DNA from 3 places in the Paenarthrobacter nicotinovorans genome. Region 3 is predicted to be linked to each of the others. Evidence: riboswitches for the same ligand, from Rfam matches in the RefSeq annotation. Region 3 holds a riboswitch; each other region holds the start of a gene.
The links. Region 3 has a riboswitch for thiamine pyrophosphate ahead of JMY29_RS17700 (ECF transporter S component). Riboswitches for the same ligand answer to the same signal wherever they lie in the genome.

Region 1: linked by a shared signal. The riboswitch ahead of thiD (bifunctional hydroxymethylpyrimidine kinase/phosphomethylpyrimidine kinase) and the one ahead of JMY29_RS17700 (ECF transporter S component) in region 3 are both predicted to bind thiamine pyrophosphate.
Region 2: linked by a shared signal. The riboswitch ahead of thiO (glycine oxidase ThiO) and the one ahead of JMY29_RS17700 (ECF transporter S component) in region 3 are both predicted to bind thiamine pyrophosphate.

What each region holds. Positions count from the first base shown of each region.
Region 1 is NZ_CP089293.1:2,409,946-2,414,666, forward strand. Features, by position in the region: gene obgE (GTPase ObgE) at 1-345, opposite strand, end outside; gene rpmA (50S ribosomal protein L27) at 482-745, opposite strand; gene rplU (50S ribosomal protein L21) at 808-1,116, opposite strand; gene thiD (bifunctional hydroxymethylpyrimidine kinase/phosphomethylpyrimidine kinase) at 1,498-3,033, opposite strand; TPP riboswitch at 3,024-3,122, opposite strand; gene JMY29_RS11250 (Rne/Rng family ribonuclease) at 3,209-4,721, opposite strand, start outside.
Region 2 is NZ_CP089293.1:2,865,233-2,869,953, reverse strand. Features, by position in the region: gene JMY29_RS13315 (RNB domain-containing ribonuclease) at 1-983, opposite strand, end outside; gene JMY29_RS13310 (alpha/beta fold hydrolase) at 1,206-2,018, shown strand; gene JMY29_RS13305 (CGNR zinc finger domain-containing protein) at 2,015-2,542, shown strand; gene thiE (thiamine phosphate synthase) at 2,660-3,346, opposite strand; TPP riboswitch at 3,374-3,493, shown strand; gene thiO (glycine oxidase ThiO) at 3,486-4,721, shown strand; gene thiS (sulfur carrier protein ThiS) at 4,718-4,721, shown strand, end outside.
Region 3 is NZ_CP089293.1:3,810,894-3,815,614, reverse strand. Features, by position in the region: gene JMY29_RS17730 (Na+/H+ antiporter subunit D) at 1-233, shown strand, start outside; gene JMY29_RS17725 (Na+/H+ antiporter subunit E) at 230-796, shown strand; gene JMY29_RS17720 (monovalent cation/H+ antiporter complex subunit F) at 793-1,071, shown strand; gene mnhG (monovalent cation/H(+) antiporter subunit G) at 1,061-1,450, shown strand; gene JMY29_RS17710 (DUF4235 domain-containing protein) at 1,531-1,791, opposite strand; gene JMY29_RS17705 (NUDIX hydrolase) at 1,818-2,495, opposite strand; TPP riboswitch at 2,720-2,856, shown strand; gene JMY29_RS17700 (ECF transporter S component) at 2,933-3,553, shown strand; gene JMY29_RS17695 (ABC transporter ATP-binding protein) at 3,553-4,721, shown strand, end outside.

The DNA.
Region 1 (4,721 bases), 1.4 Mb from region 3:
GTATTCAGTACCTTCGCCCACCAGGTCTGCCAGGACTTCGCCGTCCTTGGTCTTGACCACGGTGCCGTCAGGGACCGGAAGAATCAGGGTCTCGCCGTTCTTGCCTCCACGCCAGTCGCCCATGCCGGGGCCACCATTGGTGGCGTGCCTGTGGGGTGCGTGGTGGTAATCAAGCAAAGTGGTGGTCTGGGCTGACACGCGGAGGATGACGTCGCCGCCGTTGCCGCCGTTGCCGCCGTCGGGACCGCCGAGCGGCTTGAACTTTTCCCGCTTAACGGAGACACAGCCGTGGCCGCCGGTTCCGCCGGATACGTGCAGGACTACCCGGTCTACAAAGCTCGCCACGTGGATCTCCTCTATTGCTGTTGCCAGCGCTGTTGCAAAAACCAGCGCGCCTGAGGGCGCCCTAGTCGATTGTAATGCGGTTAAAAGAACGGTGGAGCGGGCCGCTTGGCCCGCTCCACCGGTTCAGAACTTGTTGTTACTCTGCAGCTGCAGCAGCAACGATGTTCACTACGCGACGGCCGCGGCGAGTACCAAACTCAACCGCACCGGCCTGCAGGGCGAACAGGGTGTCGTCGCCACCGCGACCGACGCCTGCACCCGGGTGGAAGTGAGTGCCGCGCTGGCGAACGATGATTTCGCCGGCGGAGACTACCTGACCACCGAAGCGCTTGACGCCCAGGTACTGTGCGTTGGAGTCACGACCGTTGCGAGTGGAACTCGCGCCTTTTTTGTGTGCCATGTGAAATGCCTGCCTCTAAATTTCTGGGGAAACTGAAAAACCTGAACAGCGGGTAACGAAAGTTACGCGATGCTGGTGATCTTGATCTTGGTCAGTTCCTGACGGTGACCCTGACGCTTCCGGTAGCCGGTCTTGTTCTTGAACTTCTGGATGACGATCTTCGGACCACGGAGGTCTTCGAGGATCTCAGCCGTAACCTTGACGTTGGCCAGTTCCGCTGCTGCGGAGGTGACCTTGTCGCCGTCAACCAGGAGCAAGGCGGGCAGCTCAAGCGTGCTACCGGCTCCACCGGGGACGCGGTTAAGCGTTACGTAGTCTCCAACGGAAACTTTTTCTTGGCGGCCGCCTGCGCGGACAATCGCGTACACCACTTGGGTACTCACTTCTCTCGACGTTTATAACTAAATTTGCGTGCGGAACCTGTCACCGGAATCAGGCTTGGTTCGCGCTGTGCCTCAACGCCGTGGACTTCTGTTCGAAGTCCGCGAGTCATCCCATGAACAATTCCAAGGGGCATAACCCAAGTGTTGGCGTAAGCACCGAAGATCAAGATTACGCTAGTTTGACCCTCAGCTGCAAATGAGGCCGGGACCGGAGGCTACCCCGTGACTTGCATCACGAGGTGTAACGGACTCTCCCGGCACCGTGCCCATACAGCCTACAGGGTTTGGCGGCGATTAACGTGATCACGCCCGCGACGCGCGGGACAAGCCATGCTTTTCATCCCGGTTCAGTCCCGGTTCAGTCCCGATTCAACAGGCCGGCCCACCCTGGGCGTAGAGCCGCGGAGCATCAAAGAACGCCGTCTCGTAGCGGCAGGACTGCCTGAAAGCCTCAAGCATCTCCGCACGTTCACGCCCGGAAGCGGCAACGGCCGCCGCGTCTGTGAAGTTGATCGCCATCCTTGTGGCGGAGGCAAAGTCCTCGTCGGCGTACGTCCGCAGCCAGTCCGCGTAGGGATGCCCGCCGGAGGCCCCGGCATCGACGAACGCGGCGTGGAGCTTTTGACCCACTTCCGCATACAACCAGTAGCAGGGCAGGATCGCCGCGAGGACCACCGCATAGCTGCCTGACGCCGTCGTTGCCAGCAGATGGTCCACGTAGGCTTTGGTGACCGGTCCGGTGACGCCCGAAGCCTCACGGGAGCTCAACCAGTTCCTGTGCAGTTCCGATTCAACTTCCAGGCACTGCCGTGAGCTCTTGGCCCAGAACAGCTGTTCTTCCTCGGTGGGCGCCAACGCGCCTGCACGGGCAAGGACCCTGGAATAGCCATTGAGATAGATGGCGTCCTGCGCAAGGTAGTAGCTGAATGCCGGCTCCGGCAAATGCCCCGACTGCAGTTCCTGGATGAAGTTGAGGCCGTGGATTTTTTCAAGCTCCGGGATGGCTTCCTTCCACAAAGTGGCGGCAAATCCGCCAGGCTGGAGGACGCGCTGGTGGTGGAAGTGGTCCACAGGCCCGTTGCCCTGGCCCACTTCCAGCTCCCCTGCGCTCCTCAGGGCCTGGAGCAGCCACGGTTTCGCTTCGCGCAGTGAGGCCTCCCAGTCGCCCGTGCGCGCCTGGACGGTAGCCAAGGCGGACGACAACGAGCATCCAGTGCCATGGCTGTTCCGGGTCGCAATCCTTGGACCTGCCACTTCGATGACGTCCTGCCGCAACAGCCCGCTGGTGTTGATCAAGGCATCGGGGCATTCCGAGCCGGCCAGATGACCGCCCTTGACCAAGACCGTGTTTCCGCACTCAGCTGCCAGTCGCTTGCCCTGCTCCAATGCCGATGCCCAATCAGCAGCCTCGGTTTCCCCCAGCAATATGGCAAGCTCGGGCAGGTTCGGCGTGATCAGGTCCGCCAATGGAAGCAGGGAACGAAGGGCCTCCCCTGCGGAGTCGGTCAGCAGGCGGTCACCGCTGGTGGCCACCATCACGGGATCAAGAACCACGACGGCGGGGCGCACCGATTCGAGCCAACTGCGCACCTCGTCAATAACAGCCGCGTCGCCGAGCATCCCGATCTTCACCGCGTCGATGACGATATCGGTACTGACGGCGTCCAGTTGCTGGCGCAGGAACTCCACGGGTGGTACGTGCACACCGCTGACACCCAGGGTGTTCTGGGCCGTCAAAGCCGTAATGGCAGCCATGCCATATCCACCGTGGGCGGCGATGCTCTTCAAATCAGCCTGGATTCCGGCTCCTCCGGACGGGTCGGAGCCCGCGATGCTAAGTACCCGGGGGGTTCGTCTGCGGTCCTCCGCCAGCGGATAAACAGCGGAAGATGACAATGCGGCCATGAGGACATCCCTTCGCCGGTGCTAACCGGACAGGTTCAACGGGTTTGGATCTCAGCCTGGCCCATCGCCTGGCACCCCGTGTCAGTCCCCCAGCCTAGCGCACCGGCAGACAGCAAAAGGCCCCGCAATTGCCGCTGGTAGCGGAACTGCGGGGCCTTGGTGCGGTCACAAACGGTTAGAGTTCGGAGGCCGGTACGCCGACGCCCAGGATGATGGGTTCGTCCGGGGCCGCTTTCCTGACCGGCTCCGCAGGCGCCTTGGACTCGTGCGCCGATCCCTTCGCGGCCGTAGCGGTCACGTCGTGGTGCTCAACACTGGTCTCGTTGGCCGCGCCTTGGGCCCTGCTTGCACTGCGGTTCCGGCGGCTACGACGACCCCGCGATGCTGAGGGGGCTTCGTCGGCGGCCGGAGCCGGAGCTTCAGTCGTCGGGGTGTTCGCAGCCTTCGGGGCTTCGACAGCTTCCTTGGCTTTCTGGTCCTCAGGCGACGGTGCCGCGCCAAGGTGCGAGAAAGCTTCGGCCAGGCGGTCCAGGCTCATGGCCGGCCGGGCTGCCTGCGGCTCATCGTGGTGTTCAACGAAAGGCAAGGCAACCTCTTCGCCGCCAAAACGCAGCACTGGAGTGGCCCGGCCTTCGCGGACAGCGGCGTCGTGTGCCGCGGCTTCCTGGGCCGTCGGGGCAGCGGAGACTGAACCGGCGTCGGGACCATGCTCCCCGGCCGCCCGGGTTTGCTCCTCTGCCTTGTGGAGCTCGTCATCGTGAAGGTGGGCGGCATGCGCGGCCGCTGCAATCGTCGCCAGTGCAGCCCGGGTTGCTTCGGCCTTTGCCTGACGGGCAGGGTCCTGGGCTTCCGGGTGTGCTGCCGGTGCCGCAACAGGGGCGGACGGCGTCGAATGTACCTGGGCCGGCGCTTCGACCGTTCCCTGGGCGCCGCCCTTGCCGCGGCGACGCTTGCGCTCGGTGCGGGCTGTGGACTGCTGTGCCTCGGTGTGCGGACGGTGCTGCTCGGCTGCCACGGTGTTGGCGCGGCGGTGCTCCACGGGCTCGTCATGCGTCACGACACCGCGGCCTGCGCAGTGCTCGCACTGCTCACCGAAGACTTCAAGGAGACCGGTGCCCATGCGCTTGCGGGTCATCTGGACAAGGCCCAGTGACGTTACTTCAGCAACCTGGTGCTTGGTACGGTCACGGCCCAGGCACTCCACCATGCGGCGGAGAACGAGGTCGCGGTTGGATTCCAGGACCATGTCGATGAAGTCGATGACGATGATGCCGCCGATGTCACGCAGGCGAAGCTGGCGAACGACTTCCTCGGCAGCTTCAAGGTTGTTCTTGGTAACTGTCTCTTCCAGGTTTCCACCACTGCCGGTGAACTTACCTGTGTTGACGTCCACCACCGTCATGGCTTCGGTGCGGTCAATGACCAGCGAGCCACCGGACGGCAGGAAGACCTTGCGTTCCAGAGCCTTGTGGATCTGCTCATCGATGCGCCAGGCAGCAAAGATGTCTTGATCCTTGGTCCATTTTTCAAGGCGGCCCACGAGGTCGGGGGCAACATAGGTTACATAAGCCTCGATGGTGTCCCAGGCGTCGTCACCGGAGACGATCAGCTTGGAGAAGTCCTCGTTGAAGACGTCACGGACAACCTTGATGGTGAGGTCCGGTTCGCCGTAAAGCAGTTCCGGTGCC
Region 2 (4,721 bases), 950 kb from region 3:
GTGTATCCGGCACCCCTGAACAACATCCCGGCGGAGTGCAGGATGGCGAGCTGCTTGGGATCGGAGGCGTCCAGGGTCCGCAGGTACTCTCCGTAGGTGACCTGGCCGTCCCACGGTTTGCCCAAGGCCACGGTTTGCCGCTTGAAGTGTTGCAAGGACCTCTCATCGGGTGCGGGCATGGTCCGCAGTATGCCGACTTTTCCGTCCAGCATCAGCCGGGCCGCCGCCATGCCTGTCATGAGGGAGATCTGCGCGTTCCAGTCCTCCACCGGCAGTGACGGTGCTGCAACGATCCTGTACCCGCCGCCGTCGGTCGCCTGGACGATTTCCTGCTCGGGCATGTTGAGGCTTGCCCCACCACGGAGTCTCTCAAGTTCGACCCGTTTCAGTCCGACTTCCTTGAGGAGCTGCAGTACGGGCGGTGCCGAGCCGTCGTCGATCTGTTGCTGGGCTCCTTTATAGCTGAGTTTGGCACGGCTGCGGACCGTGGCACGGGCGACGGAAACATTGACCACTTCCGCGTTGGCATCGAGGTCGAAATCCCAGACGAACGCACCGCAGTCCTGATCGGCGAGCAGGCTGCCTGCGTTTTCGCTGATGATCTCCGGGTGCAGGGGGATGCGGCCGTCCGGAGCGTAGAACGTCTGGCCGCGGTGCCGGGTTTCGGCATCCAGCGCCCCGCCGGGAGCCACGAAAGACGGCACGTCGGCGATCGCGTAGAGAACCTTGTACCCCTCGCCGGCGCGATCAATGAACAGGGCTTGGTCAAGGTCCGTTGACGTGGCGGGGTCGATGGTCAGGAAAGGGACGTGCTTGAGGTCGCGATCGGGCAGGCGGAGGGATTCGACGGCGTCCCGTGCCTCCCGGACGGCATCAACCGGATAGTCGCCGGGCAGCTCCAGCTCCGTCCGGAGGGCCGCGAAAGCCGCTGCGAGCTGGTCCGATGAGTCGTCGACGTTGGGCGCTATCCGATGATGTGACACGAAAATCAGGGTAGCCCGAAACCGGCAGATAGTCTTGGACGCTTCCGGCTCCAAGCGATGCTGTCAGTGCGGCGGATGGCCAGCTGTTGCTGGCCATTAGCTTCTTGGCGGCCCGGGGAGGCAGGCGGTGGGGCGGTCGACGGCAGCCATCAACACCCCCGTAGCCCATTTGGGCCTGTTACCGTCTAAGGTATAAAGACGGTAACAAGGAAGGGGCAAGCTATGAGCGATTGGTCGCTACCCGAGCGGTTCGACGTCGGCGACGGTACGGTGCGATGGAACTCGGTCGGCGAGGGCCCGGCTCTCGTTCTGATGCACGGCACACCCTTCTCGTCGTACATCTGGCGAGACATCGCCCCGGTGCTTGCTCGTGATCACCGGGTCTACGTCTGGGACATGCTCGGATTCGGACAGTCGACCCGCACCGCGCCGGATGTGAGCCTCCGGCAGCAGGCGACGATCTTCGTCGAACTCCTCGAGCACTGGGGGGTCTCAGCGCCTCGGGTCGTGGCGCACGACGTCGGCGGCGCGGTCGCGCTGCGGGCGACGCTCCTGCACGACGTGAACTTCGAGTCGCTCACGCTCATCGATGCCGCGACGGTGAGTGGTTGGGGCGCCGGCGGGTTCTTCCAAACCGTCCACCAGCACCCCGAGGCCTTCGAGGCGCTCCCCGACTGGGCTAGCGCTGCCCTGATCGACGCCAAGATCCGGTCCGGCAGTCACGTGGGTCTGCGTGCAGACGCCCTGGCTTCGTACACGGGCCAGTGGGCGGGTGCGGAAGGGGCACGGGCGTTCTACCGGCAGTACACCCAAGGCGGCGAGGAGAACACCGACGAGCTACAGGATCGACTCCGGCTGTTGGACATCCCGATCCACGTGGTCTGGGGCTCGGAAGATGCGTGGCTGGGTGTCGACTACGCCCATCGGCTCGTCACGGCACTTCCGGATCACGCGCGGTTCTCGATCATCGAGGGAGCCGGGCACATGGTGCCGGAGGATCGGCCCGGCGAACTCCTCAGTCTGCTGAGCGCGTGAACGCCGTGCAGTCCGCCGTGCCCGAGGAGCTGCGTGTCGTCGTGGAGTTTTGCAACAGCGCCACACTGCTGCACGGCACCGACGCGCTGGCGACCATCCGTGACGGGCGGGAGTGGCTGGTCCGGCATGGATGGGGCGGCGAGCCCACGCTCGAGCATCTCATCTCGTTGCGCGACGCCCGCGAGGTCATGCGCGCGTTCCTGGCCGACCGTACCGACACGGCAGCGCGATCCGCCCTGAACCAGCTCGCTCAGGAGCACTGGGCAGGCCCCCACGTCGACGACGACGGGCGGCTCGCGCTGACCCCGTCGGCCGGCCTGCCGGTCTCGCCGGCGGGAGCAGCGGTCGGGGCGCTCCTGCTCCACGGCTTGACCGGCTCGGGGCAGCGGCTCAGGACCTGCGCGTCGGAAGCGTGCAGGTGGGTGTTCTACGACAGTTCACGGTCCAGGACCCGGACCTGGTGCGACATGAACACGTGCGGGGCGCGGAGCAAGATGCGCCAGTACCGCGATCGGCTCACCTGAATCTGATCCGATCCGGTGGGTGGGCTGCGGCATCTGCAAGCCCCGACTCACCCCTGTCGCCACAACCTGCCGATACCCCGACGGTCTGCGTGCCTGGGACTGTTGTTTGGAGAACCGTTACGCGGCGGCGTCCAGGGCTTCGAGCAGCGACTTGGCTGCCGCCGTCGGATCTTCCGCCTCGGTAATGGCGCGAACGACGACGATACGGCTGGCGCCCGCAGCGAGCACCTGCTCGACGTTGCCGAGATCGATTCCGCCGATCGCAAACCACGGCACCTCCACGGCGCCGCCGGTGGTCTCCTCCGCGCGCCTGATCGCTTCCGCGGCATATGTGACCAGGCCGGTTCCCACCGCTTCGCGGCCGGGTTTGGTGGGGGTCGCCCAGACGGGACCAACGCAGAAATAGTCCAGCCCAGGCTCGCCCGGCGAAGCCGTGATCGCGGCATTTACCTGCTCAGGCGTATGGGTGGAGAGACCAATCGAAGCGGGGCGGGGAAGGAACGTGCGGGCAATCTCCAGCGGGAGGTCCTTCTGGCCCACATGGAACACCGGAGCCCCGGAAACACTGGCAATATCGGCCCGGTCGTTGACCGCCCAGAGCCGCCCGTGCCGTTCTGCGACGCCACGCAGGATCGCCAGCAATTCCAATTCCTCGGCGGCTTCGATCGTCTTGTCACGGAGTTGGATGATGTCCACCCCGCCCTGGAACGCGGCGTCGGCAAAGTCTTCAAAATCGCCTTGGCGCTTGCGCGCATCAGTGCACAGGTAGAGGCGGGCGCTGGCGAGGGCAGAGTGCTGGGTCATGGAATCCACAGTAGTTCCTCTAAACTGGGCACGTACTGCGGGAGCCGTGACCTACGTCTTTATGACCGTCCGGCTGAGAGGGCTTCAGAGCCGACCGCTTGACCTGATCCGGCTAGTACCGGCGTAGGGAAGGAAACAGATGGCAGAAGCCATTCACGCGGATGTTGCCGTTATCGGCGGAGGCGTCATCGGACTGGGCATCGCCCACCAGGCCCGGAAGCTGGGCCGCTCCGTAGCACTCATCGATCCGGCGCCCGCCACCGGTGCGACATTTGCTGCTGCCGGAATGTTGGCGCCCGTGAGCGAGCTGCACTACCAGGAAGAAGACCTCCTGGAGCTCATGCTCGAGTCATCCCGGTTGTGGCCTTCGTTTGCCGGCGGCCTTCACCGGCCTGTGGAAGATACCGGATACCGCACGACGCCGACCCTCGCCGTGGGTGCCGATGCCGCCGACCGCCGCGCGCTCGCGGACCTTCGCACCGTCCAGCTCGCGGCGGGCCTGGGGGTCGAACCGTTGCCGTTGCGGACCGCCAGGGAACGCGAACCGCTCCTTAGCCCGCAAATTTCCTGTGCCTTTGATATCCCCGCCGATCACCAGGTGGATCCCCGGAAGCTGGCGGAGTGCCTCATGGCAGGGCTGGCCGCCCATTCATCCGGCGATGGCACGTGGCTAGGCGGCGCCAGGGAAGGATTTGCCGTTGCAGAGTCCGCGCACGGCCTGTTGTGGGACGGGGACCAGGTAGCCGGAGTGGAGCTCGAATCCGGCAAATCCGTCATGGCCGGCGAAACCGTGGTGGCCAACGGGCTGGGCGCCCCCGCGCTCGCCGGCCTTCCTGAGGGTCTTGAACTTCCGGTCAGGCCGGTCTACGGGGACATCCTCAGGCTTCGGGTCCCCGCGCACCTCCAACCGCTGCTCACTGCCACTGTTCGTGGCATGGTCCGCGGGGTGCCCGTTTACATCGTTCCCAGGGACGACGGAACCGTAGTCATCGGAGCTACCCAACGGGAGGACGGCTTGTCGGCGGCCTCCAACGCAGTCTCTGCCGGCGGGGTTTACCAGCTCCTTAGGGACGCCCAGGTACTGGTTCCCGCGGTGGCCGAACTTGAACTCCTGGAAGCAACTGCGCGCGCCAGGCCAGGGACTCCGGATAACGCTCCGTTGCTGGGCCGCGTAGCCGGTTCAAGCGGGGACATCGCGGGCCTGATTGTGGCCACCGGGTTCTTCCGGCATGGCGTCCTCCTGACCCCCGTGGCCGCGAGGATCGTGGGGGAGCTGCTCACCGGTTCCCCTGATCCCCGCTGGTCCATCTTCCGGCCCGACCGTTTCAGTGCAACCGCGCGTCGCTCTCAACTCCACAGCAAGGAAACAGTATGA
Region 3 (4,721 bases):
CGGATCCCGTGTTGATGACCCCCGGCAACGTCGGAGTACTGCCGCGGACCATGGTAGGTTCCACTGCGGCGCTGGTGGTGTTCGGGGTGGCGCTGACAGTGTTCGCCGGTCCGCTCTTCCAGGTTGCGGACGGTTCCGCGGAGATCATGCTGGACCGCTCGGCCTACATCCACTCGGTACTGGGTGACTCTGTCGAGGTGCCCCCGCTGGCGCAGAATGGCGGTACGAAATGAGCCGCAAGCCGATCTCGTTCCGCACGGAACTGCCGCTGCTCATCTGGCTGGTCATCGTATGGGGTGCGCTGTGGCGTGACTTCAGCCCGGGCAACCTGCTTTTTGGCGCGCTGATTGCCGTGCTGGTGGCCAAGTTCTTCTACCTCCCGCCTGTGGAGCTCAGCGGCAGGTTCAATGTCCTGCGTGCTGTTCCGTTCGCCCTGATGTTCGTCGCGAAAGTGGTGGCAGCGAGCTTCCTGGTGCTGTACCTGGCGGTGGTCAAGGGACCCAAGGTGCGCAGCGCCGTCGTCGCTGTTCCGTTGCGAAGCCACTCGGACCTCATGGTGACGGCTACAGGGCATGTCATCTCGCTGATCCCCGGCTCGCTGGTGGTGGAGGTGGACCGCTCCACCTCCACGCTCTATTTGCACGCGCTGAACATCTACGAAGAAGCGGACATCGACAAGATCCGCCGGGAGACGCAGAACATTGAGGCAGGGCTGATCCGCATCATGGGAACGCGGGAAGAAGTCGAGGCCCTGAAGGCAGAAGCCCGGCCCGGCATGGAAGGGGCAACGCTGTGAAGGAATTTGTTCTGGTGGCCACGGCGGTGATCCTCAGCCTCGCCGCTGCAGGTGCGATCGTGCGCATCGCGATTGGCCCATCTTTGCTTGACCGCGTCCTTGCTTCCGATGTCCTGCTGGCCATCCTTGGTGCTGCCCTCGCCATCGACATGGCCGTGAACCAACACCTCAACAACCTGATGCTGCTGGTGGCCCTCGCGGTGATCGGTTTCATCGGCTCCGTGACGGTTGCCCGGTTCGTGGCCGAGCGAAGGGAGCAAAGCAATGAGTCCTGACGCCACCGGAGTGGACTTGGTCATCGACATGGTGACCGCAGTGTTCCTCATAGTGGGCGCGCTGATGTCCCTGGGTGCCGCGATCGGCTTGCTGAGGTTCCCGGACCTCATGAGCCGCATGCACGCAGCCACCAAGCCGCAGGTGTTGGGCTTGTTCCTGATGCTCGCAGCGATCGGCCTGCAGATGCGTACTTGGTGGGTGTGGCCCGTCCTGCTGGTGGCGTGGATTTTCCAACTTCTCACCGCGCCGGTGTCCGCCCACATGGTGGGGCGCTCCGCGTACCGGACCAAACACGGGCACCGCGAGAAGCTCACCAAGGACGAACTCGAAGCCGTGGTCCAAAGGGCCGCCGCCGGCCAGGAGCCCTCCGAACCTTAAAGCAACGCGGGGTCACTTATGGCCCATTACCCCCATGGGGATGGGCCATAAGTGACCCCGCGTTGCTTGTTGGGTGATGCTTAGACGATGTCCTGCGACTTCGCGAAGCGGGCAATCGCCCGCTGGGTGCCGCGGCTGGCAAGGACCTGGATCAGCGTGCTCACGAAAGCGGAAATCAGCGCGAAGGTCAGAGCCGAGCGGAGGCTCGTCTCCATGTCATCGTTGCCTGTGGGCGGCTTGTTGCCCGTGGCCTTTTCCCAGCCTTTGTTGACGAGTTTGGTACCGACAAAGCCTGCACCGAGGCTTACCCCGGCGCCCAGCAGCTTGAAAAAGAGGTTCATGCCACCAGCCTAGCTGCACGGCACGGCTACCCGCGGTTTTCCCGCTCCTTGAGAAACGCTGCCAAGGACCCGACCGGAGCCAGAACCGGGACGACCGGGTGCTCGGCGGACCACACTGCCTCTACGGAATCGAGGACAGCGATTTCCTTCAGCAGATAGTAGGTGGGTGGCATCAGCTTCAACTGCCCTGCGGCTTCCGCTTCCAGGACTCCGGACACCGGCATCCACAGCGACTGCCAAGCCTCCGTGGTTTGATGCCGGGGCTGCGCTTCCGGTGCCGGCTTGGCCACATAGAAGTAGGTGTCGAAGCGCTTGGGCATGTCTATGGGCGTGATCCAGTTGGCCCAGGGTCGCAGCTCTCCGGGCTCGATGCCCAGCCCGGCTTCTTCCTGGACTTCGCGGATTGCTGCCGTGAGCACCATTCCCGCGTTCCTCTCCGCCAACGCTGTGTCCGCGGAAATCGAACTCTGCGCCCAGGACAACGCATGGCTGCGCAGCAGTTCCCCGGGGTAGTCCCAGCCGGACTGATCCACAGCGTCCACCCGGCCGCCCGGAAAGACCACCATTCCTGCCGCGAAGTCCATGGTGCTGACTCTGTGCTGGACAAATGCCTCTAGCCCCGAGGGGGCGTCGCGGAGCAGAATCACGCTGGCAGCGAGGCGTGGCTCGGCCACGGGTGCGTGGGAGCCTGGAAGATCCGTCATCAGGCCATTCTTGCAGGTGCGTTGTGGGGCCTGGTGTGCGTGTTAGGCGTGGGGATGGGGCGCAGAGTGGGCCTCGCAACGCACCCTCGTTTGTTGTGGGGCCTGGTGTGCGTGTTTAGGCGCGGGGATAGGGCGCAGAGTGGGCCTCGCAACAGGATTGTGACCGCGGCCCAGAGCCGGCCGTACGCGGAGGTGTAAACTGAACCCGCCCATCAGGGCAGATTTGATAACGACAGGGGAGCGCCGCCGTCGGACCTTGCAGCGATGCAGGAGACGCGAGGGCGCTGAGAGTGCGGACAGCCGCAGACCCTCGAACCTGATCCGGTTAGTACCGGCGCAAGGGAGTCGAGCTTCTCAGAGTGTCCGGAGCCGGACGGTGCAAGCCAGGCGGATTCCGGGGAGCACTTTCCCCTCCTGTAACCTCAGGAGGCAGAAAAATGACCACGGTAAACGTGAAGAAGACCAGTTATAGCTGGCGTGTTGTAGACATCGTGGTGGCGGCCCTCATCGCCATCGCCGGCGGCGTGATTTTCTGGGCCTGGTCCCAGGGCGCGGCACTGGTATCCATCCCCATGAATGCGGCGTACCCGCCCCTGACCGGCCTGATCGCCGGTGGCTGGATGATCCCCGCAGTCCTGGGCATGCTCATTATCCGAAAGCCCGGCGCAGCTCTTTTCTGCGAGGCCGTCGCAGCCACGGGTGAGCTCATCATGGGTTCGCAGTACGGCACCACGGTGCTCATCTCCGGCGTCCTGCAGGGCCTTGGCGCCGAGCTGATCTTCGCCGCGTTCCGCTACAAGAAGTTCAACCTGCCCACCGCACTCCTCGCGGGCGCAGGCGCGGGCCTCTTCTGTGGCCTGAACGATTCGTTCCTGCCCTGGGGCTGGAATATCGCCTACGAGGCCATCGACAAACTGACGTACATCACCTTCACCACCATCTCCGGTGCAGTGATCGCCGGCGGCCTGTCTTGGATCGCCACCCGCGGTCTGGCCACGACGGGTGTCCTGAGTTCCTTCGCGTCGCGGAAGGCCGCTTCGGAGCCAGTCTTCAACTGATGTCTGCCACACACAGCGGCACGGTCCGGCCTGCCGCCATCTCCGCCGAGGGGTGGGGATGGCGGCATGCCGGCCGGGCCCAGCCTGCCATCCAGGGCCTTGACCTCCGCATTGAACCGGGGGAACGCGTCCTGTTGCTGGGCCCTTCGGGGGCCGGCAAGTCCACGCTCCTGCATGCCCTCGCCGGGGTGCTGGGTGACGAGGAAGACGACTCTGACGAGACCGGTTCGCTGCTGATCGACGGCGTCACTGCCCGCGAGCAGCGTGGCCGCGCCGGGCTGATGCAGCAGGATCCCGAAACACAGGTGGTTCTCTCCCGAGTGGGCGACGACGTCGCCTTCGGCGCCGAGAACCTTGCCGTGCCGCGCGAGGAGATCTGGTCCCGGGTGCATGAAGCGCTCGACGACGTCGGCTTGCGTACCGCATCAGGCGGCGGTTTGGCATTGGACCACCCGACGGCGGCACTTTCCGGGGGACAGAAGCAGCGCCTCGCGCTGGCCGGCATTTTGGCGATGCGGCCAGGCTTGATCCTGTTGGACGAACCCACGGCCAACCTCGATCCTGCAGGGGTCCTCGAGGTCCGCGACGCCGTGGCCCGCTGCCTGGACAAGACCGGCGCCACGCTGGTGGTGGTGGAGCACAGGGTGTCCGTGTGGAAGGACCTGGTGGACAGGATCGTGGTCCTGCAACCCGGTACCGCAGGCCCGCAATCAGGCACCCCGGGAGTCCTCCTGGATGGTCCGCCGGAGCAGGTCCTCACCCAGGCGCGCTCCATGCTGATGACGGCGGGCGTGTGGGTTCCCGGCTACGTTCCCGCCACAAGGGCGCGTGCCCGGACGTCCGGGACAAACGAACTCCTCCTCGCAGCACAGGACCTGGCCGTGTCCCGGGAAAAGCCCAGGCGAAAGCGCTTCCGAACCATCCCTCCGGTTCCGGTGCAGAGGGACATCACCGCCCAGGTCCGTGCTGGCCAGGCGTTGACCATTACCGGGCCCAATGGTGCCGGGAAGTCCACTTTTGCGCTGACGTTGGCCGGCCTTCTGGCGCCGGTGGACGGCATGGTGAGCGCCGGCGTCGACCTTTCGGAGGGGGCGGGCATCGACCCGTACAAATGGAAGGGCGATCAGCTCATCTCCAGGATCGGCACGGTCTTCCAGGAACCGGAGCA